Linked DNA regions of Vallitalea longa. Each later gene encodes a partner of the first gene's protein in a complex. Links are inferred from orthologs where the notes say so. Each region holds a gene or a part of one and is shown on either strand. Other genes may lie near its edges.

What was found.
Region 2: the proteins of QMG30_RS04910 (region 1) and ptsP are in contact, whole or in part, in an NMR structure (PDB 2MP0), measured with the Escherichia coli proteins. The link is inferred for Vallitalea longa from one-to-one orthologs.

What each region holds. Positions count from the first base shown.
Region 1 is NZ_BRLB01000001.1:1,117,653-1,129,686, reverse strand. What follows is about bases 5,503-8,499. They hold QMG30_RS04910 (PTS sugar transporter subunit IIA), read left to right. Parts: upstream 5,503-6,758; coding sequence 6,759-7,241; downstream 7,242-8,499. Other genes in these bases: recD2 (SF1B family DNA helicase RecD2), read left to right, coding at 7,847-8,499; QMG30_RS04905 (HPr family phosphocarrier protein), read left to right, coding at 7,271-7,513; QMG30_RS04915 (PTS transporter subunit EIIC), read left to right, coding at 5,503-6,724. Also shown: metK (methionine adenosyltransferase), read left to right, coding at 1-549; QMG30_RS04940 (DUF554 domain-containing protein), read left to right, coding at 729-1,463; QMG30_RS04935 (HPr family phosphocarrier protein), read left to right, coding at 1,793-2,056; ptsP (phosphoenolpyruvate--protein phosphotransferase), read left to right, coding at 2,066-3,754; QMG30_RS04925 (PRD domain-containing protein), read left to right, coding at 3,869-4,708; QMG30_RS04920 (PTS transporter subunit EIIC), read left to right, coding at 4,843-5,325; more of QMG30_RS04915, read left to right, coding at 5,366-5,502; more of recD2, read left to right, coding at 8,500-10,093; QMG30_RS04895 (ComF family protein), read left to right, coding at 10,192-10,920; QMG30_RS04890 (flagellar protein), read left to right, coding at 10,939-11,352; flagellar biosynthesis anti-sigma factor FlgM, read left to right, coding at 11,635-11,916; QMG30_RS04880 (flagellar protein FlgN), read left to right, coding at 11,983-12,034. UniProt on the Escherichia coli protein: The phosphoenolpyruvate-dependent sugar phosphotransferase system (sugar PTS), a major carbohydrate active transport system, catalyzes the phosphorylation of incoming sugar substrates concomitantly with their translocation across the cell membrane.
Region 2 is NZ_BRLB01000006.1:63,653-75,616, forward strand. What follows is about bases 5,964-8,890. They hold ptsP (phosphoenolpyruvate--protein phosphotransferase), read left to right. Parts: upstream 5,964-6,525; coding sequence 6,526-8,256; downstream 8,257-8,890. Other genes in these bases: araD (L-ribulose-5-phosphate 4-epimerase), read left to right, coding at 5,964-6,237; QMG30_RS11780 (HPr family phosphocarrier protein), read left to right, coding at 6,251-6,511; ulaG (L-ascorbate 6-phosphate lactonase), read left to right, coding at 8,261-8,890. Outside these bases: QMG30_RS11750 (DUF4914 family protein), read left to right, coding at 1-119; QMG30_RS11755 (L-lactate MFS transporter), read left to right, coding at 130-1,377; pyk (pyruvate kinase), read left to right, coding at 1,696-3,120; QMG30_RS11765 (sugar-binding transcriptional regulator), read left to right, coding at 3,311-4,270; QMG30_RS11770 (L-ribulose-5-phosphate 3-epimerase), read left to right, coding at 4,681-5,532; more of araD, read left to right, coding at 5,548-5,963; more of ulaG, read left to right, coding at 8,891-9,322; QMG30_RS11795 (PTS ascorbate transporter subunit IIC), read left to right, coding at 9,385-10,680; QMG30_RS11800 (PTS sugar transporter subunit IIB), read left to right, coding at 10,739-11,041; QMG30_RS11805 (PTS sugar transporter subunit IIA), read left to right, coding at 11,056-11,493; QMG30_RS11810 (uroporphyrinogen decarboxylase family protein), read left to right, coding at 11,515-11,964. UniProt on the Escherichia coli protein: General (non sugar-specific) component of the phosphoenolpyruvate-dependent sugar phosphotransferase system (sugar PTS).

The DNA.
Region 1 (12,034 bases):
ATAATGGAACATGTTATTAAACCAGTTATATCAGAAGACTTATTGGATGAAAATACTAAATTCTTCATTAACCCAACAGGAAGATTTGTTATTGGAGGTCCTCAAGGAGATTCAGGACTTACAGGAAGAAAGATTATTGTTGATACTTATGGTGGATATGCAAGTCATGGCGGAGGAGCTTTCTCAGGAAAAGATCCAACAAAAGTTGACCGTTCAGCGGCTTATGCAGCAAGATATGTTGCTAAAAATATAGTTGCAGCAGGTTTTGCTGATAAATGTGAAGTTGTTCTAGCATATGCAATAGGTGTTGCAAAACCAGTATCTGTTTTAGTTAATACATATGGAACAGGTAAAATATCTGATGATGAGATAACAGATATAATCAACGAACATTTTGACCTTAGACCAGCAGCAATCATAAGAGATCTTAATCTTAGAAGACCAATCTACAGGCAAACAGCTGCATATGGACATTTTGGCAGACCAGATTTAGATCTTCCATGGGAAAAAACTGATAAGGTAGAAGAGTTGAAGAAAGCTTTGAATTAGCTTACCTGAATAATAATATTAAAATGGGAAAGTTGAATCATTAATAAGATAATAAACATATAAAATCGACACCTCATGTTTCTAAAAATGAGGTGTTTGTAATATGAATATAAAACTCAGTCACTTTTTTTGATACTTTTTCTAAGTGGTTGGTAGAAATTCTTCATCAGGAGGTAATTATGTTAGGTACAATTGTCAACGCGAGTGCAATAATTATAGGAAGTTTAATTGGTACTATTTTCAAAAAAGGTATTAAAGAGAAAAAGAAAGTAATACTATTGCAGGCCATAGGGCTTGTAGCTATTTCCCTTGGAATTACGTGGATAGTCAAAAATCTTTCTAATAGCAGTGAGCCACTTTTATTTATTGCAAGTATGGTAATAGGTGGATTGATAGGAGAAAGTATAGATATTGAAGAGAAGGTTAACAGATTAGAGAAGAAATTTACTGGAAACAAAGTAAATGATAACAATGATAAGAAGTTGATCGAAGGATTAACAACTGCGGTACTTCTTTTTTGTGTAGGAACACTATCAATATTAGGTCCTATAGAAAGCGCATTAAAAGGTGATAATACACTGCTCTTTACCAATGCAATGTTAGATGGAATAACATCCATGATACTAGCTACAACTTTTGGCATTGGTATCATGATATCAGGAATCATTCTATTCATATGGCAAGGTTCAATATTTCTATTGGCTCAGTTCATAGGAGCATATGCTACACCAGAAATACTTGGTCAAATATCTATTATTGGTGGAATACTGATTTTTAGTACAGGCATTAATATTCTAGAAATAAAGAAAATAAAGACTATTAATCTTATACCCGCTCTTTTTATACCAATAATCTATAATATACCTTTTGTCAATAATTTCTTTAAAAGTATCGTTGGCTTGTTTACACAGTAATAATTATATAAGAATTATTATTAGACTTAAATCTCGATTAAAATGGATTTAGGTCTTTCTATTATGCGAAATGTTATATTAAGTAAATTTTTGTAAATATAATCTCCATTAATTAGGTAATGTAATCAGCAATTGAATTAGTATTAATCTAATAATTAAAATATATAAATATGGCTATTGACAATGGCTCATATAGGTGATAAAATATAACAAATAATAACTTTGAAGTTATTGGTGTGTTACTGTATAGCAGGCATGAACCTTTGTTCTATTGGTTTATGCCTTTTTTGTTGCTAAAATTACTAAATTAATAGTCATGAGGTGATTAAATGATTAAAAGGAGTTTTATTATTAAGTCAGAAACAGGTTTACACGCAAGACCTGTTACAATATTCATAAATAAATCTAAAAGCTTTGATTCAGATATCAAAGTAATAAAAGATACGAAAATAGCTGATGGTAAGAAATTTTTACAAGTGTTATCATTGGGAGTATTGGAAAATGATTCAATATTTATTGAAATAGATGGTAATGATGAAAAAGAAGCCATGTACGCTCTAGAAAAATTAATAGTTAATGATTTCAAAGAATAGGAGTAGAAAATGAAAGAGTTATTTGGAATAAATGCGTCATCTGGCTATGGTATAGGACCTGTTTATTGTTATAAGCCTAATGAATACAATATAGATCAGAGAAATAATGTTGATACTAGTTATGAAAAATTAAAGATAGAAAAAGCAATAAAGAATAGTATTGAGCAATTGCAAAATTTGAAATTAAAGCATATAGATAACATCGAAGATAAAGCTGATATAATAACAGCACATATATCAATGATAGAAGATCCAGATTTGAAAGAAAGTATAATCAATAAAATAGAATTAGGAAATAATGCTGAGTGGGCAGTAGATGAGACTGTAAAAGAGTACATAGATATATTTAAAAACATGGATAATGAATATTTTAAAGAAAGAGCTTTGGATTTACAGGATATAGGAAAAAGAATTCTTGATAATCTAATGGGCAATACTGAAAATTCATTGACAGAAATTAATGATAATATAATTCTTGTTGCCAGAGAACTTACACCATCGGATACTTTGACAATGGATAAAAATAAAGTCATGGGAATTGTTACAGAAACAGGAGGTAAAACGTCTCATACAGCAATAATTGCAAGAACTCTTGGGATACCAGCAGTTACAGGTATAGAAAAAATTACTGATATTATTGATGATAATCAAGAGATAATAATTGATGGAACTATAGGGAAAATAATCCTAGAGCCTAAGAAACAACAAATAGAAGAGTATAATAAATTAATAGATGAACGTAAAGCAGAACTTGTACAAGAAAAATCTCTAATTGGATGTAGTACCCAAACAGAAGATGGCTATAAAATAAAATTATATTGTAACATTGCTTCTGTTGATGATATTCAAGAAGTTCTGACAAATGATGGTGAAGGTATAGGTCTATTCAGGACTGAGTTTCTATATATGAATAGAATTAAGCCGCCTTCAGAAGATGAGCAATACAAAGTTTATAATAAAATCGGGAATATGCTAGAAGGTAAAGAAGTGATTATTCGTACTCTAGATGTTGGTGGAGACAAGGAAATCAGTTATATTAACATCGAAAAAGAATTGAATCCTTTTCTAGGTAATAGGGCAATCAGATATTGTTTACAAGAACAAAAACTTCTGTTGACTCAATTAAAGGCCATACTTAGGGCATCAGCAGATACTAATATAAAAGTTATGTTTCCTATGATTACTTCTTATAACGAACTCATACAGGCTATGAGTTTTTTGGAAAAAGCTAAGAAAGAATTAGAAACCAGAAACATAAGATATAATAAAGGAATTAAAATAGGTATCATGATAGAAACACCAGCAGCTGTATTTAATTCTAATCATTTAGCGAAAGAAGTTGATTTCTTTAGTATTGGAAGTAATGACTTAATTCAATATACCTGTGCAGTAGATAGAATGAATACAAAAATAAGCTATCTATATACACCATATAATCCTGCCATTATAAAAAGTATAAAGATGGTAGTAGATAATGCTCATAGAGAAGGTATAGAAGTTTCCATCTGCGGTGAAGCTGCATCTGATGAAACATTATTACCTTTGTGGATTAGTTTAGGAATAGATGAGTTAAGTGTCGTTTCCAAAGATGTCTTGAGTATAAGGAAATACATAAGACAAATAAGCAGAGATAAAACCCTAATCAATAAAGCTATAGAATTAAAAAATAAAGATGAAATAATAAAGTTTCTTAGTTAAAGGTAAAAGATTCTTTTGTCTATAAAATAGAAAAGCTGTATTTTAGGGTTAACTTAATCTTTTGTGAGGCATAGCGTCTATAATTTAAGTAGAATCTGATTGGAGGATGCAGTTGTGAGTCAAGAAAATGCTTATCATATCATTAAAGCACTAAATAATAATGTGATTCTTGCTAGAAATACCAATAATCAGGAAATGATTCTTATTGGTAAAGGAATTGGTTTTGGTAAGAAAACGGATAAAATTGCTTATATAAACGACAGCAGGATTCAAAAAGTTTATAGTAACTCACAAGGTGTACTAAAAGAAGAATACATACAATTAGTAAATGCAATTGATAGGAAAGTTATAGGGGTAGTAGAAGAAATAATATTATTGGCGGAAAAGGAATTAGGACATTTAGATGAGCATATACATATTGCATTGGTCGATCATGTAGGTTTTGCTCTAGAGCGATTAAAACAAGGAATGGTGTTCTCTAATCCGTTCTTATATGAAATTAAAACCATGTACAAAGATGAATATGATATTGCATTAAAGGGAAAATCTTTATTATTTAAACGTTTGGGTGTTACCATACCTGACGATGAAGTAGGGTATATAGCTTTGCATCTATACTCAAGCAGACAACGTAAAGATATAAAGCATACAATTAAAGATACCAGGTTATTAAATACTGTATTACAGCTAATAGAAAAAGAAATAGGCTATAATATAGACAAAAATCTTACAATGTACAAGAGACTCATAATACATTTAAAACAAAGTATAACAAGATCTGAAAATAACAAAGAAATAGTTAATCCTCTACTGGATGATATAATTGCTAAGCTTGATAAAGCTTACCATATAGCTGAAAAGGTAGCGAAAATAATTGAAGCCGAAAAAGGTATAGTAGTATCTAAAGATGAGAAGGGTTTTTTGGCATTACATATTGAAAGATTAAGAAATTAGATTAGGGTATTATAGAAGCGTGTTACTGGTAATGCAGGCATAAGCTTATATATGAAAGATGACCATGTCATTCTTTTTGTTATGAGTTTATGTCTTTTTTATATTAAATTATAAAGATACAAGGAGGAGTTTTTATGAGTAACAATGTTGAAGTTACAAAGAAACGTAAAAGTGCTTTACTGCTACCGGTAGGTGCTTTACTGGTAGCGGGGATTTTATTGCTGTTAGGACAGCCATTTGTTCTGAACATTCCTTTCTTTGAAGGATTGGGAAAAGAAGTATTTGCTAATCTTCCTATTATTGTAGCTATAATAGTAGCCATAGCAATATCTACAGAAGATCATGGTGCGGTTGTATTATCTGCTGCGTTAGGTTATTTTGTTCTGGATAAGGGTGTTACTACTATCAATGAAGCCAATAACATGGGAATAGTTGCTGGTATTCTTGCAGGTCTTGCAGCAGGCTTTTTGTATAACAAATACAAAAATGTGCAATTACCTACGTGGCTAGCATTTTTCGGGGGAAAAAGATTTGTACCAATAGTTACAGCTTTTACATGTATAATATTAGCACTCATTTTTGGTTATGCATGGATACCACTAGAAAGATTATTCTAGAAATCTAAATTACTATAAAAAAGATTGAGGAGGATTTAGAATGCAAGTATTTAGTAAATTACAAAGATTAGGTACAGCTTTGATGCTTCCAATAGCAGTTTTACCTGCAGCTGGTATATTATTACGTTTAGGTCAGCCAGACGTGCTTAATGTTCCATTTATAAGTAATGCAGGGGATGTAGTTTTTGCGAATCTAGCATTATTGTTTGCTATTGGTGTAGCTCTAGGTTTATCAGTAAACAAGAGCAGTACTGCTGCTTTTTCTGGTGCATTAGCATATTTTATGGTTGTGGGAGGAATTAATGCTATGGCTCCAGGAACAGATATTGGAGTTCTAGGAGGAATAATAACAGGTGCTGTTACAGCCTATATATATAATAAATTAAGAAATAATAAGTTAGGAAAACCTATTGTACCATTAGCAACATCTGTAGCTGCGGTACCTTTATCATTAATTTTTTCTTTAGTATGGCCTTTTATTGCAAAAGGGTTAGATATGTTCGGTAAGTTTGTTATCAATTCAGGAGCAGTAGGAGCAGGAATTTACGGATTTTTCAATAGACTGTTGATACCTACAGGATTGCATCATATCCTTAACAACATATTCTGGATGAACTTCGGGGAATTCACTAACGCAGCAGGAGAAATAGTAAGAGGAGATTATGCTAGGTATCTAGCAGGTGACCCATCTGCTGGTATATATATGGCAGGATTCTATCCAATAATGATGTTTGCCCTTCCAGCGGCAGGTCTTGCTATGTATAATTGCGCTAAGAAATCAAATAAAGCGCTAGTGGGATCGATGATAATTTCTCTTGCATTAACATCATTTTTAACAGGTGTTACAGAACCATTAGAATATAGTTTTATATTCTTAGCACCAGTATTATACGTTTTACACGCTTTGTTTACAGGTATATCATTGATTCTCTGTAATATAATAGGTATCCTGCATGGATTCACTTTCTCGGCAGGTTTCATAGATTATGTTCTCTATTTCAAACTAGCTACTAATCCATTAATATTAATACTTATAGGCTTGGGTTTTGGTGCGATATACTACTTTGTTTTCGTATTTGTCATCAAAAAGCTTAATTTACCTACACCAGGTAGATTAGATGAAGCCGGTGCTAATATTGATGCTTTGATATCAGAATTAGGTCTTGCAGGTATAGCTGCAGAATTTGTTGCTGCATTGGGTGGCAGCAGGAATATTAAGTCAATAGATGCATGTATTACTAGATTACGTCTAACATTGAATGATTCATCAATAGTTGACGATGATGAATTGAAGAAATTAGGAGCTTCCGGAGTCTTAAGACCTAATAAGAAGAATATGCAAGTTGTTGTAGGACCAAAAGCAGAGCTTGTAGTTGATGAAATGAAAAAAATCGTTTAACTATCAATAATAGCAATAATCCTAGGAGGAAAAAATGTTTAATATATTGAAAAAACAAAAAGATATCCTAATATATATTCCAGCTAGAGGCAAAGTTTTAGAACTTGATAAAGTACCAGATGAAGTTTTTGCTTCTAGGATGATTGGAGATGGTATTGCATTTCTACCACATAATGGTATTATTAAAGCACCATGTGACGGTAAGATAGTTCAGATATTTCCCACTAATCATGCTTTAGGTTTAGTTACAAGAGAAGGATTAGAGATTATGATACATATGGGAGTAGATACCGTAGAACTAAAAGGTGAAGGTTTTGAAAGGTTAATCAAGGAACAACAGGAAGTAAAAAAAGGTGACTCGTTAATGAGAATGGACCTGGAATTGATTAAAGAAAAAGGTAAAGATATAATTACACCTATAATAATTACCAATATGGAAAGAGTCAAAAGCATTTCTCCAAGTAATATGAATAAATTAGTTGAAGATGAGGTTATAATGAAAATAAAATTAAAGTAGTGATTAATATGCTTATTAAAGAGGTTGTATTGAAATATGATTTTCATGCAAGACCATGTGCATATTTCGTAAATCAAGCATCAAAATTTCAATCCAGTATAACAATAATTGCTGAAGACAAGTCTGTTAATGCAAAAAGTATTATTAGTGTACTGACATCGGAATTAGTTAAGGATGATAGAATAAAAATCATCATTGATGGAATTGATGAAAATAAAGCTATGCAAAAATTGATGCATCTAATTCAAGACCCTCTTGAAAAGGACTGGTAGAGATACTAGTCCTTTTCTTATTTAGAGGATATACAGTTAATAGTTAATACTATTAAATAGTATAGTCATAATATCAGATGATAATATAATTCCATGGAAAAAATATATTTTTAAGGACAAGATATTTGATAGCTACAGGTTTTGAATGCTGCTAATCAGGAAATAAAGGGTAATAGGTTTGTTTTGCACAATGAAAAGTGGAAGAGATACCTATGCCTTTTTGGTCTTATACGAAAGTCCTACTACATATTCGATAAATACAATAATTGTCTTTAATATTCATATATGATAAAATAATTTAATAATGATATAAATAATATTAAAGGTGATTTAATGGAAAATCAGCAGGTTATTGAAGGAATAATTGAAGAGATAATCTATAAGAATGAAAACAACGGATATTGTGTATGTGAAGTAAGTACCGAAGAAGAGGATATAACTTGTGTAGGTACTATGCTTTCAGTTTCTGAAGGGGAACAGATAAGAGCAGTAGGAGAATACGTTTCGCATCATACTTATGGAAGACAATTTCAAATAGAGACTTATCAGAGTTTCATACCAAAAGACAGGCATTCAGTATTGAGATACCTATCATCAGGAGCTATTAAAGGAATAGGACCTGCTTTAGCTAAGAGAATAGTTAAGAAATTCGGTGATGATTCATTCAGAATAATTGAAGAAGAGCCACATACCTTAGCTACTGTTAAAGGGATAAGTGAAAATAAAGCTAGAGACGTAGCAGAAGTTTTCTATGAACAACGAGAAATGAGAAAAACGGTTATATTTTTACAAGAATACGGAATCTCCTTAACATATTCTATAAAAATATATAATAAATATAAAGAACGGACTATGGATATAGTCGGCAACAATCCTTACAAACTTGCTGAAGACATTATAGGAATAGGATTCAAGACAGCTGATGAAATAGCTATGAAAATGGGAATACATCGTGATTCTATTAATAGAGTCAAGGCTGGTGTTATGTACCTATTGAATAGAGCTTCCATTAATGGTCATACCTATTTGCCTAGAAATGATCTCATTGATAAAGCTGAAGAGATGTTATTGGTTCCTTATGAATTGATTGAAAATGCTTTGATAGAATTGCAGATCAATAAACAAGTAATAACAAAAGAGGTTGATGATAATAGCATAACCTATAATATGATGTTCTATCATCTTGAATTAAATGTGGCTAGAAAAATATATGATCTTGCACAATTTGATTATGAATTACCTAGTGGTGTAGATAAGGAGATTGACGATATAGAGGAAACTTCTAACATAAGTTTTGATGATTATCAAAAAGAAGCTATAAAAGAGGGTATCAGCAATGGTGTTATAGTAATAACTGGTGGCCCAGGTACTGGTAAAACCACAACGATTAATTCAATTATTGAACTACTGGAAAGACAAGGGTTGGATGTATTGTTAGCAGCACCTACAGGCAGAGCAGCCAAAAGAATGACAGAAGCTACGGGAAGACAAGCACAGACTATACACAGATTACTAGAAATATCTTTCATGAATAGTGATGATAATAATAATAGATTTGAAAAACATGAAGATAATCCTTTGGAATGTGATGCATTAATAGTTGATGAAGCATCTATGGTTGATATCGTTCTTATGAATAGTTTATTGAAAGCATTGATTCCAGGGACAAGACTTATAATTGTTGGAGATAAAGACCAATTACCATCTGTTGGACCAGGAAATGTATTAAAAGATATTATAGAAAGTAAGAGAGTGAAAGTTGTCAAGTTAGAAAAAATATTCAGACAAGCAAGGGAAAGTGCAATTATAATGAATGCGCATAAGATAAATTCTGGAGAACACATTGATCTTTCCAATAAAAAAAGTGATTTCTTCTATATCAAAAGGTCGACCGCAGCAGCGATACTAGAACAAATCAAAACTTTGACTAAAACCAGATTACCAAAGTTTGCTAAATGTTCAACTTTTGATGGAATACAGATCCTTTCACCTATGAGAAAAGGACTCCTTGGAACAATTAATCTCAATAAGGTATTACAAGAAACATTGAATCCACCAAATAAAGATAAGAATGAAAAAATATTTCGTGATATTCTTTTTAGAGAAGGAGATAAAGTCATGCAGATTAAGAATAATTATAATCTGGCATGGCAAGTCAAAAATGATTATAATTTCACTATTGATGAAGGTATAGGAGTATTTAATGGCGATATAGGAATCATTAGTGAAATAAATCAATATACTAACAAGTTAAAAGTGAAATTTGAAGATGATAAGGTAGCTGAATATGAATACGCTAATCTTGAGGAGTTAGAGTTGGCTTATGCTGTAACCATTCATAAATCACAGGGAAGTGAATATCCAGTTGTGGTAATTCCTTTACTTACAGGACCATCTATGCTTCTTATAAGGAATTTGTTATATACTGCTGTTACTCGTGCTAAGAAATATGTGGTAATAGTTGGGTTGGATACTACTATCTATCAAATGATAGATAACGACAAAGAGATAGAACGTTATTCTACACTACAATTAAGATTAAAAGAGGTATATGATACAATGAGTGAAGCTATTATTTGATAATTTACTCAGGGTTTTAGTTCGTCATTATTACGTTCCAAAAGACTAACTTAGGATGTTAGATATTTCTACTATATAAAGTATAGGTAGTGAACAATATGAAAATAGATAAATTAGGTAATGAATTGTTAAATATAATTTATCCGAAACGTTGTCCCATATGCATGAACATAATACCTATAAATGAAGAAGAAAGGATTTGTGATTCATGCGTTGAAGAACTCCCATATGTAACAGAACCTCGTTGTAAAAAATGTAGTAAACCTTTAGATAATGAAATGGAGGATTACTGTTATGATTGCACCAAAAATGAACACAGCTATACTAGAGGGTGGGCTTTATGGTTATATTCTGGTGAAATAAAAAAAGCTTTACGAAGATTTAAATACAATAATAACAAGAATTATGGTAAAATATTCTCTAAGGAAGTAGTAACATTATATAAAAGAGAAATATCAGAAGCTTTTATTGACTTAATAATTCCTGTACCGCTACATATTAATAAAGAGAGAAAAAGAGGTTATAACCAAGCTGATATTATCGGTAAGAATATAGGGAAATTTCTAAATATACCCTATAGTTCTAATTGTGTCATAAGAACGATAAATACGAAAGCTCAGAAAAATCTCTCTGATAAAGAAAGATCCAATAACATGAAAAAAGTGTTCAAGGTAGTAAAACCAAATCAAATAAAAGATAAGAGAGTTTTGATTTGTGACGATATATATACTACAGGGAATACTATTGATAGTTTATCAAAGGAATTATTGAGAAATGGAGCAAAAGAAGTATTTTTTATTACTTTAGCAATAGGCAAAGGATTTTAATACGGAGGTGTTTTGCATATGAACGTAAGGAATTGTGTAAAATGTGGGAAAATATTTAATTATATAACAGGAGTACCAATATGTCCTGCATGTAAAAGTAACCTAGAGGACCAGTTCCAAGTGACCAAGAAATACATAAGAGATAACCCAAGTGCTAATATATCACAGGTAGCAGATGATTGTGATGTCTCAATGAAATTGATTCATCAATGGGTTCGTGAAGAACGATTGATTTTTGCAGAAGGATCTGCAATAGGTATCGAGTGTGAATTATGTGGGAAAACCATTAGGACTGGTAGATACTGTGATCAATGTAAACATGATATTCAACATAATTTGAATGGAGCATATGATAAGGAAAAAATCGAAAAACTAAAGGCAGATAAAGTTAAAAACAAGATGCGTTATCTGAATAAAGATAGTTTGCGTTAAATTCATCAAAAGATATATGGATTTAAGATTATTTATTGAACAATAAGTAGGCTGGCTTATAGTCAGTCTGTTTTATTGCAATCAGTTATAATTAACGCATATAATAGTAATCAAAATTTATCTATAAATATAGAAAAATACTACTTTCAAGTATTAAGAATGGTAGTAATCACTTTTTTAAATATAATCCTAAATAATATTGCTAGGATTGCCGATAAAATAATTGAAAACAACATATAATTAAAATATGTTAGAGAAAAAAATGGAAGGACGTGTTCTATCATGAGAATCAATGGTATAAAAAATATTAACAATGCTTATAAAGTTAATGCCACAGATAGAATATCCAAAGTATCAAAAATTAAAAAGGAAAAAGATTCATTAGCAATATCAGATGTAGCTAAAGAACTCCAAATCGCAAAAAAAGCAGTTAAGAATACTCCTGACATAAGATATGATAAAGTGAATGACATCAAAAAACGTATGCAGTCCGGATCATATGATGTTACTGCTAAAGAAGTTGCAGATAAGATAATAGACAGATATTTTGATAAAAGAAGATAGGTTTGTTATTATTATTAATCTAACTATAAGTGACATAAGATAATTTTTTTGAAAGGATTGAGCACATTGGCTAGCTTAATAGAAGATTTAATAACAACTTTAGAAAAAGAAAAAAATT
Region 2 (11,964 bases), on another replicon or contig:
AACGTGAGCTTGCTAAGTTTAATACAGATGAATTGCTCCCACTCGGAAGAGAAATCATAAATTGTTTTATGAATGATGGTACAGTTGATGATTATATAAAATTAATATCAATGAAATAGGAGTATATCTATGAATACCTTTAAAAAAAGTAGTACAAATAGTTCAACAAATCATTATAAATACAAAAGATGGATGTTTGTTATTCTAGGGATGATAATGTTTATGTGTCTAGGAACAGTATATTCATGGAGTGTGTTTAGAACCCCCATAGAAGAGCAGTATCAGATTGATGCTACTTTGAGTGGTTTACCATATTTAGTATTTTTATTAGGGTATACAGCATCTATGGTGATAACTGGTAAATTGATTGATCGCTTGAATCCTAAACTTATGATTTTAATAGGTGGTATTATGGTAGGATTAGGCTGGTTTCTATCAGGTATTGCAGTATCCTTTAATATGATTATAGTTTCATATGGTGCAATATCAGGTGCTGGTGTTGGTATTGCTTATGGACCACCAATAAAAGTCATATCAAGTTGTTTTACAAAAAAACGTGGTGTAGCTATAGGATTATTACTTGCAGGATTTGGCCTATCACCTTTAGTAACAGCTCCGATAACAAAAGCTTTAATCAATCAAATAGGCGTTAATAATACGTTTAAAGCTGTGGGTATTTTTTTCTTAATAGTGATACCTTTGATAGGACTATATTTTGAAAAGCCTGCTAGTCAAAAAGAAGATATTAATGATGAATCGAAAGTTGATAATAATAGTACTCATGAAGTTAGCATTCTAAAAGTAATAAAAAATGCTAAATTTCAAGGATTGTGGCTATGTTTTGTTATTGGTGCTTCTGTTGGACTAATGATTATTGGTATCTCAAGCCAAATTGGTGAAGAGTTGTTCGAAATTGATTCCAATACAACAGCCTTCCTTTTATCCATTTTTGCGATTTTTAATGCAATTGGGCGACCACTTTTTGGCTGGATTACAGATAGATTCACTCCCTTTATATCTGCTATGACATCATTCATACTTATTTTTATTACAGCAGGTCTAATGTACATGACCAAAGATTATACAATCTTAATATATATAATAGCACTATCGGTGCTTTGGATGAATTTGGGTGCATGGCTTTCAATAGCACCAACGACTGTAGCCATGTATTTTGGTGAAGCCAACTATAGTCGTAATTACGGTGTTTTATTTACTGCATACGGTATAGGTGCAGTAATAGGAACACCTTTGGCAGGTTTTATTAGAACACAGTTTGGCAGCTATCAATATATCTTTTTGCCTATAATGATTATGGCGATCATAGGTATGTTTATAGCTCTGCTAACACTCAAACCTAAGTCTAAATTAAATTAAAATAGAAACATTGTTCAGCAATTTTGGTTTTATGCCCCTTGATCCCAATGCAATGTAATAGTAAATAACTATTCTATAGTTGAAACTGGGATAAATAAAAACTTGAATGTTTTCCTTCTCAGCATATTCACGAATAAGTTGTTGCTACATGCAATTGGATGCGAAGTTATTAATAAAAAACAATCAAAATTCAATATAATTTTGGAAATATATATTATTTACAAATAGTAATTATGAAGGTATAATACAATGGGCAAGAATTTTTTTAATATTTTAGTAAAATTAAATATATTTTTTTAAATAAATTAGGAGGCCTATATGTATAAAGCAAAAACAAAGATTATTTGTACGATTGGACCTGCCAGTGATAATAAAGAAACTATTACTGAGCTTGTAAAGAATGGACTTAGTATTGCTAGACTCAATTTATCTCATGGAACGAAAGATTACTATAAAAAAATAATTAGTATAATAAAAGAAGTAAGAAATGAGTTAGATGTTCCAGTTGCTATATTAATGGATACAAGAGGTCCAGAAATAAGAACAAAAAATTTCGTAGGTGGGCAACTAAAATTAGAAGTGGGACAAGAAATAAAAATATTCAATGGTAGTTTCGATGGAACAAAAGAAGGTTTTTGTATTACTTATCCTACACTATATAAAGATGTAAAAATAGGGAGTAAAGTTCTTATTGATGATGGATTAATTGAACTTGAAGTATTAGAAGTTAACACTAAAGAGCAATCTATAAAATGCATTGTGAAAAATGGTGGCATTGTAAAGAATAAGAAAGGTATTAACGTTCCCAATGTAGATGTTAATTTGCCTGCGATTACAGAAAAAGATAAAGAAGAAATATTGTACGGACTTGAAAACGATATCGATTTCATAGCAGCCTCATTTATAAGAAAAGATACAGATGTTAAAGGTATAAGAAAATTCATTGATGATAATGGCGGTAAAGATGTAAAAATAATTTCTAAGATTGAAAATCAACAAGGTGTAGATAATATCGATGCTATTATTAAAGTATCAGATGCAATAATGATAGCTCGTGGAGATCTAGGAGTGGAGACACCAACAGAATTAATACCGATAGTACAAAAAATGATCATTGATAAATGTAATCAAAATGAGCTTCCTGTTATTACAGCTACACAGATGCTTGATTCTATGATAAAAAACCCAAGACCAACTAGAGCAGAAGTATCAGATGTCGCTAATGCGATAATCGATGGAACTGATGCAATAATGTTATCAGGTGAAACAGCTGCTGGATTATATCCAGTAGAAGCAGTAAAAGTAATGAGTAAAATTGCTTATGCTTCCGAAAGCATGGATGATCATGAGCAAAGAAATATTTGTAAAAAATCACAGACTAGTATTACTCATGCAGTTAGTTATTCGGCTTATACTACTGCAATACATCTAAGAGCAAAAGCAATAATATGTCCAACTTATAGTGGTAATACAGCAAGAATGATTTCAATGTATAGACCTGACGTAAGAATAATTGCAGTTACCAGTGATAGGAAAGTTAGGCGCCAGATGCAATTATTATGGGGTGTCACACCTCTATATCTAAAACAAGAAACATCAACAGATATCTTATTCTATAAATCCGTTATTATGGCAAGAGAATTAGGAATAGTCAATTCGAAAGATACAGTTGTAATAACTGCTGGGGTTCCACTTGCAGAAGGTAGTAAAACTAATTTAATGAAAGTTCAAATAGTAGAATAATTATTTTCCCACCTTAAAATTAACTTATACTAATTAAAGTTTTAGTATACATAGGTAATGATAAGGTGGGTATTTTTTCATTCATTTTGTTTGTTTTTACCAAAAAATGTTGATTGAGCTATAGACCAGTTGTTTTATCTATGGTAATATTATTATGAAATGACATTAATTTATTGCTTGGAGGCATCTTATGAGAAATCAAATCAACTTATTAGTTAAAGTATCGAATATGTATTATTATGAAAATTTAACTCAATCTGAAATAGCTAATGCTTTATATATTTCTCGTTCAAAGGTTTCAAGACTGATTCAAGAAGCTAGAGAAAACGGTATTGTAGAAATAATTATTCACGGACCAAATGAAAGAAATACTTATTTAGAAGAACAACTAAAGAAAAGGTTTCATTTAAAAGATGCTCATGTGTTATTAGGATGCAATATTGAGACAGATCAGATGTTAAGTGGTATTGGAACATTAGCTAATGAGTATGTTGACTCATTATTGAAGCCTAATACAATTATAGGCATATCAAGAGGAAAAACTATGAAAAATGTTATTAACACTATTTCTCCAAGTAAGAAGATTCCCATTACAGTAGTTCAATTAGTTGGTTCAACCAATAGCAATGATCCTAGTATTGAAGGCCCAGAAATAGCTAGACAATTTGCTAATGCTTATGGAGGAAGTTATTATTATTTATTTACTCCATTATTTCTTGAAGATAAAAATGCAAGAGAAGTCCTAATGAAGACAGTAGCTGTAGCTGAAACATTAAATTTATCTGAAGCAGCTAATATTATTCTTACAGGATTAGGTTTCCTATCAGCTGATGACCTAAGCCTTCTTTGGAATGGTTTTTTAGAACAAGAAGAGATATTTAATCTTCGTTCAAAAGGAGCAATAGGGCATATTTGTGGCTATTACTATGATATTAACGGTAATATTATTGATACCAAAATTCATAAAAGCATTATTGGGCTTGATATAAAGAAGATAATCAAAAAAGAATATGTAATAGGTGTTGCTGGAGGAGCATCCAAGATAAAGTCTATTTATGGTGCTTTAAAAGGAGAACTAATCAACGTACTTGTAACAGATGAAAAATCTGCACTTAATGTTATAACTATGGATTCATATGGTTCCATTTAGTTAATTGACTGTTCTATATAACTATGCTAAATAAAATTAGCAGTAGTATATTCATAAATTGTTATTTATTCATTTTTTATGGCTCTTAATGGTACAAGTTATTGATAATAAATTCAAATATAATATATACTACTTTCTTAAATGAAGGTAGTTTTTTTATTAATTAGGATAGTACTACTTTCTATTATTCTCGCCTTACAATTTTGAATCATTGATTAATTCTGCATAATAATCTGCACAAATGTGCAATATTTTACTAATTAGAAATTATGTTACCTCTGAACATATGTTGATGTTTAACAAAAATATGGGTATATGTATAAAATAATATATATATATTGACCAAAAAGGTATTGTAATATATACTTATCACAAGTTAATAGTAAATATTTATGGTTGGAGGTTATAACATGATTGATTTAGATAGAAATCCAATAGGCATCTATGAAAAAGCCATTCCATCCTATTATACTTGGGAAGAACGTTTGATAGCTGCTAAAATTGCTGGATATGATTATGTAGAGATATCAATAGATGAAAGTGATGAAAGATTAAACAGATTAGAATGGAATAGTAAACAGAGAAAAGAACTAGCCGATGCCATACATAGAACTGGAGTTAGGATTCCTAGTATGTGCTTAAGTGGTCACCGTAGATATCCACTTGGAAGTGAAAATGACCAGATAAGAAATGAAGCTCTAAATATAATGAAAAAGGCAATCCAATTTGCATCAGATGTAGGTATTAATGTAATTCAAATTGCTGGATACGATGTTTTTTATGAAAAAAGCAATGAGAAGACCATACAAAGATTCTACGAAGGATTAAAAAAAAGTATTGAATGGGCTAGTAAAGCCAATATAATACTTGCTATGGAAGTAATGGATTATAAATTCACAGGATCTGTCAAAAAGATAATGGACTATGTAAAAGAATTTAATTCACCTTATTTTCAAGTCTATCCAGATTTGGGTAACATCTCTGCTTGGGGCAATGATATAGCAAAAGATTTACAATGTGGTGATGGACATATAGTTGCTGTTCATGCGAAAGATACTTTGCCAGGGGAATTCAGAAGAGTCGATTTTGGAAAAGGATGTGTAGATTTTGTTGAAGGTTTTACACAATTAAATAGAATGAATTATCAAGGACCTATATTGGTTGAGATGTGGGTAGATGATTCTGCTGATTTCATGCAGATTATTACAGATGCAAGAAAATGGATAATTAACAAAATGAATAAAGCTGGTATGAAAATATAGAAAGAAGTGGAAATTATGTTGGAATCTCTTAAAGAAGAAGTTTTACAAGCTAATCTTGAATTACCTAAAAAAGGTTTGGTTACTTATACTTGGGGAAATGTTAGTGGTATTGACCGTAGTAAAGGTTTAATTGTAATAAAACCAAGTGGTGTACCTTACGATGAGATGACTATAAATGATTTGGTAGTTATTGATTTAAAAGGAAATATAGTAGAAGGACATCTGAACCCTTCGTCTGATGCACCTACACATGTCGTATTATATGATAAATTTCCTGATATATGTGGTGTTGTGCATAATCATTCTAGCTGGGCAACAACTTGGGCGCAGGCAGGTAGAAGAATACCAGCACTTGGGACAACACATGCCGATTATTTTTACGGATATATTCCAGTAACAAGAGAAATGAATTCAGATGAGATACAAGGACAATATGAAGAACAAACAGGTAAAGTTATTGTTGAAACTTTTAAAGAATATAATCCAATGGATATGCCAGGAGTTATAGTGAGAAATCATGGGCCATTCACTTGGGGCAAGAATGCTTCAGAAGCTGTACATAATGCTGTTGTACTAGAAGAAATAGCAAAAATGGCATATCATGCATATCAATTGACACCAGGTTTAGAGCCTATAAGTGATGTATTATTAGATAAACATTTTTTTAGGAAACACGGTAAAGACGCATATTATGGACAAAAATAGAGGAGTGTATTAAATGGTAAAAAGTTTGATAGAGATAACAAATGAAACAGGATTACATGCAAGACCAGCAAGTGAATTTGTTAAGGTTGCTAAGAATTACAAAAGTGATGTTTTCCTTCAGAAAGAAGATAAGAAAATAAATGCAAAAAGTATATTAGGTATATTGGCATTATGCTTAAACAAAGGTTCAAAGGCTGAGATTATAGTAGATGGTGAAGATGAGGGAATGGCAATGGAAGCGCTTACTGATTTAATTAATAATATGGTTGAATAAGGAGGAGGTGCAATATGAAAGGGATTGGAGCTTCACAAGGAATTGCCATAGGAAAAGTATTTCTACTTGAAAAAGTTGAAGTAATTCCAAATGATACTAAGATTGATATGGATTCTGTTGAGGATGAACTTAATAGATTAGAAAAAGCTAAGGAAAAAACGAAAGACCAATTAAGTAAACTTTATGATGATACTATTGCAAAAGTAGGAGAAAAAGAAGCAAGTATATTTGATGCACATTTAATGCTCATAGATGATCCCATACTTGAACATAAGTTCAAAGGATATGTTTCAAATAATTTCTATGTAGCTGAAACAGCAGTTAGGTTGGCTATGAATGAGGTTAGTCATATGTTTGAAGAATTAGATGACGAATATCTTAGAGAAAGAGCAGGCGATGTTATTGATGTCTGTACAAGACTAATTTATAACTTAGCTGAAGTTGAAATTGTGAATTTACAAGATTTGTCTGAAGAAGTAATTGTGGTATCTAAAAATTTGACACCTTCTGATACAGTTTCCATGAATTTCAATAAAGTTTTAGGTTTTGCAACTGATATGGGAGGTAAAACATCTCATGTGGCTATTATAGCTAGAAGTCTTGAAATACCTGCTGTAGTAGGAATGAAGAATATTTTTTCAAAAGTGGAAAATGATGACATTCTAATAATAGATGGTTGTGATGGAACGGTAATTATTAACCCTACAGAAGAAGAAATAACAATATATAGATCAAAACAGAAAGAACTAAAAGAAGAAAAAAATGAATTACAGAAGTTAGCTGATAAAGAAGCTATAACTATAGATGGAAGAAGAGTAAAGATAGCAGCTAATGTTGGAATAGAAAAAGATGTTTATAATGCTTTGAAAAATGGAGCAGAGGCTATTGGATTGTACAGAACAGAATTTCAATATATGGATAGGGTATCTTTACCTACGGAAAGTGAATTATTTGAAGCCTATAAAAATGTTGCTGTAAAAATGGGTGATAAGCAAGTTATTGTTAGAACTTTTGATATTGGAGGAGATAAGCATATTAATTATCTCAACTGTCCTCAAGAAATGAATCCTTTTCTAGGGTATAGAGCAATAAGATTGTGTCTTGATAGAAAAGATATATTTAAAACCCAGCTGAAAGCAATCTTAAGAGCAAGTAATTATGGAAATTTAATGATTATGTATCCAATGATTACACATATTGAACAAGTGAGACAGGCAAACGAAATATTAAATCAAGCAAAATTAGAGTTACATAATCAAAAAATAAAGTTTAATAGAAATATTGAAGTAGGTATTATGATAGAGACTCCAGCAGCTGCTACAATAGCTGACCTACTAATAAAAGAAGTGGATTTCTTTAGCATAGGAACAAATGATCTTACTCAATATACAATAGCTGTGGATAGAGGTAATCAAAAAATTGAATACTTGTATAATTCATATCATCCGGCGGTATTAAGGCTTATTAAAAAAGTAATTGATGAATCACATAAGGCAGGTAAATGGACAGGTATGTGTGGTGAATTTGCTGGAGATGAGAAAGCTGCTGTATTATTGCTTGGACTTGGATTAGATGAATTCAGTATGAGTCCTACATCAATGACTAAAGTCAAAAGAATAATTCGTAAATGTAATTATTCAAGTTCTAAAAAAATAGCAGAAGACTTATTGAATATCAGCAGCGTAGATGAAGTGGAAAATTATTTAGATAATTACATAAATAATAATAATTTGAAAGAAGGTTGAATAAATGAACGTTAATGATGTTTCAAGAGATTCTTGGATTTTAAGTCAATTTCCAGAATGGGGAACTTGGCTTAATGAAGAGATAGAACAAGAAGTTGTGAAACCAGGTACTTTTTGTATGTGGTGGTTAGGATGTACCGGTATTTGGTTGAAATCAGAACAAAATACCAATTTGTGTATAGATTTATGGGTGAAAAGTGGTAAAAGAACAAAAGCTAATCCCTTTATGAAAAAACAACATCAGCATCAACGAATGATTGGGTGTGTTGATTTGCAACCAAATCTTAGAAATTCACCTTGTGTAATTGATCCTTTTGCAATTAAAGAAGTTGATGCAATATTTGCTACTCATCACCATGGTGACCATATTGATATACATGTGGCGGCAGCTATTATGCAAAACTGTAAGGAAGATGTAAAATTCATAGGACCACAGGCTTGTGTAGACCTTTGGACAGAGTGGGGAGTACCAAGAGAACGGTGTGTAATTGTAAAACCAGGAGATACTGTAAAAGTAAAAGATGTAGAAGTTATTGTTCTTGATTCATTTGATAGAACAGAATTGGTTACTGCACCAAAAGGTGTAATTCTGAAAGATAAAATGCCTCAGGATATGGACAAACTTGCTGTCAATTATTTGTTTAAAACATCTGGAGGAAATCTATATCATAGTGGAGATTCCCACTATTCAAATTATTATGCTAAACATGGAAATGACCATAAGATTGATGTTGCTCTTGGATCATATGGTGAAAATCCAAGAGGTATGACTGATAAAATGACATCATCAGATATCTTAAGAATGGCTGAATCATTAAATACAGAAGTAATTATTCCTTTTCATCATGATATATGGACAAACTTCATGGCAGATCCGAAAGAGATACAAATATTGTGGAAAATGAGAAAGGACAGATTACAATATAAGTTCAAACCATTCATATGGGAAGTTGGAGGTAAGTTTACTTATCCTGCTGACAAAGATAAAATGGAATATCACCACGATAGAGGATTCCATGATGCATTTGCCATAGAACCAGATCTACCATTTAAGTCTCTGTTATAGTGACTACATTAGTATTATAACTACCAATAAACATTATAAATTACTTAAAGAGGAGATATTTTATGGATACTTTAAATTTTATATTCACACAAATTTTGGGAGAAGCATATATACTTTTGGCATTAGTTACATTAATTGGTTATATAGCACTGAAGGAACCTTTATCCAAAGCTATAGCAGGTTCAATAAAAACTGCTGTGGGTGTTCTGGTTTTAGGTGTAGGTTCTTCAAAACTTACTAGTACATTTGGAGGATTATTGGATGCTTTAAATGATAAGTTCGGAATGACAGGTGTTCTACTAGATACATATAGTACGATGGTAGCAACAAATGATAAATTAGGTGAGTTTGTAACTTGGACTGTATATACAATGTTAGGGGCTTTCATCATTAACATTATTTTAGTAGCTCTTAGAAAATATACCAAGATTCGTGCAGTATTTTTAACAGGTAATGTAATGCTTATTCAAACGGCTATTTCAACATTTATAGTTTATAACTTTTTACATACATCAATGTTAGTGACGGTATTAATAGCTAGTAGTATTACCGCTTTGTATTGGGGTATTATGTCTACATTACTAATTAAACCAGTTAAAGAAATCAGTGGAGGAGCAGATTTTACAATTGGTCATCAACAGATGTTAGGTAGCTTGATAGCTTATAAAATCGCACCTAAAATAGGTAACAAAGATGATGATATTGAAAGAATAAAATTACCAAATTGGCTTTCTATATTTCAGGATAATGTGGTAGCTTCATCTATAGTTTTACTATTTTTCGTGACAATTTTAATGGTTGCATTAGGTAAAGAAACAGTTACAACTATGGCGGGGGGTACTAATTGGATAATATATATTGTTAAGACTGGCCTTACTTTAGCTGTATCTTTATATATATTATTAACAGGTGTAAGGATGTTTGTGTCAGAGTTAATGTATTCTTTTCAAGGTATATCAGAGAAGATTCTACCTGGTGCAGTAGTAGCTGTAGACTGTGCAGCAGTATTTGGATTTGCGCCAAAAGCTGTGTTATTAGGTTTTGTTGGTGGTGCTATCGGTATGATTTTCGGTGTAGTGGGATTAATTGTAGTTGGTTCACCAATATTGATTATACCAGGATTCATACCTATGTTTTTTGATAATGCAGTAATAGGTATATTTGCTAATAAACGTGGTGGTTGGAAAGCAACATTAATTATAACGTTCTGCTCTGGAATAATTCAAGTAGTGGGAAGTGGATTAGCAGCATCTGCTTTAGGTATTAATGCTTGGCAAGGAAGTTTTGACTGGGCAACAATTTGGTTAGGAATTATATATATATTTAAATGTATCGGTAGTTTTTTAGGTATTTGTTAATAGAAATAGATAAAGGTTTACAATATAATAATAAAATAATAGATAGGTGGTATATTATATGATTAGAATACTTTCAATATGTGGAAATGGAATGGGTACAAGTACAATAATTAAAATTAAAGTTAAAGGTATCTGTAAGAAATTAGGAATTGATGTAGTAGTTGATTCGTGTTCAGCAGGTGAAGCTGCATCATTCACTAGTAATACTGATTTAATAATAACTACACCAGAATGGGGAAAAATGATCAGATATCCTGAAGGTACAGTGTTAATTACTCTTGTTAATTTAATGGATGAAAAAACTTTGACTGATAAATTGGTTAATACGGTAAAAGAAAATTTCCCAGATGAAATAAACTAGAAATGAGGGTTAGGATGTTAAGAGAGTTACTTGAGCAAAATGACTTAATACGTACTAATATAAATGTAAAAGATTGGGAAGAAGCAGTAGAACAAGGTGTTGAATTATTACACAATGCTGGTTTTGTTGATGATAGATACAGTAAATCAATAATTGAAGGTACCAAAAAACATGGTCCTTATTATGTTATATGTCCTAGAGTCGCAATGCCACATTCAAGGCCTGAAGATGGAGTTAAAAAGAACGGAATTTCGATTATGACACTTGAGGAACCTGTCAATTTTGGTAATCCTGATAATGATCCAGTTAGTATTATTATAAGTTTGTCAGCTACTGACAATGTATCTCATTTAGAAATGATGCAAGATATTGTCACAACAATATCTGTAGAAGATAATATTGATAAAATCGAAGAAGCTAATACTAATAATGATATTCTTAATATATTTTAATATGTACTGGAGGTTATTTGCGTGAAAAGTTATGAAATAATGAAACGAAATATTGAATTCAAATGTCCCGAACGTATTGGCCTTAGATTTAATAGCCTAGGAGTAAGTGATGTTTATAGAATCTATACACAAATTCCAAGATCTCTTAGGGAAGATAGAGATATAAAAATCAATATGAACAAGAAACCTCGTCCATTCAAAAATTTCATGGATGAATGGGGTTGCGGATGGGATAAAGATGCTAATACAGGTAGTGGTGATATGGGTATGGTTGTCGACAATCCATTAAAAGATTGGTCTATGCTTGATGATTTACCAATACCAGATCCTTATGCAGAAGGTAGATTTGATGGACTAGAAGAGGCTTTAGAATCTGCAGGTGATAAATACATACAGCTGAATAGCCCTCAATGTTTATTTGAGAGGATGCACTTTCTAAGAGGTTTTGAGAATCTACTTATGGATATTTAT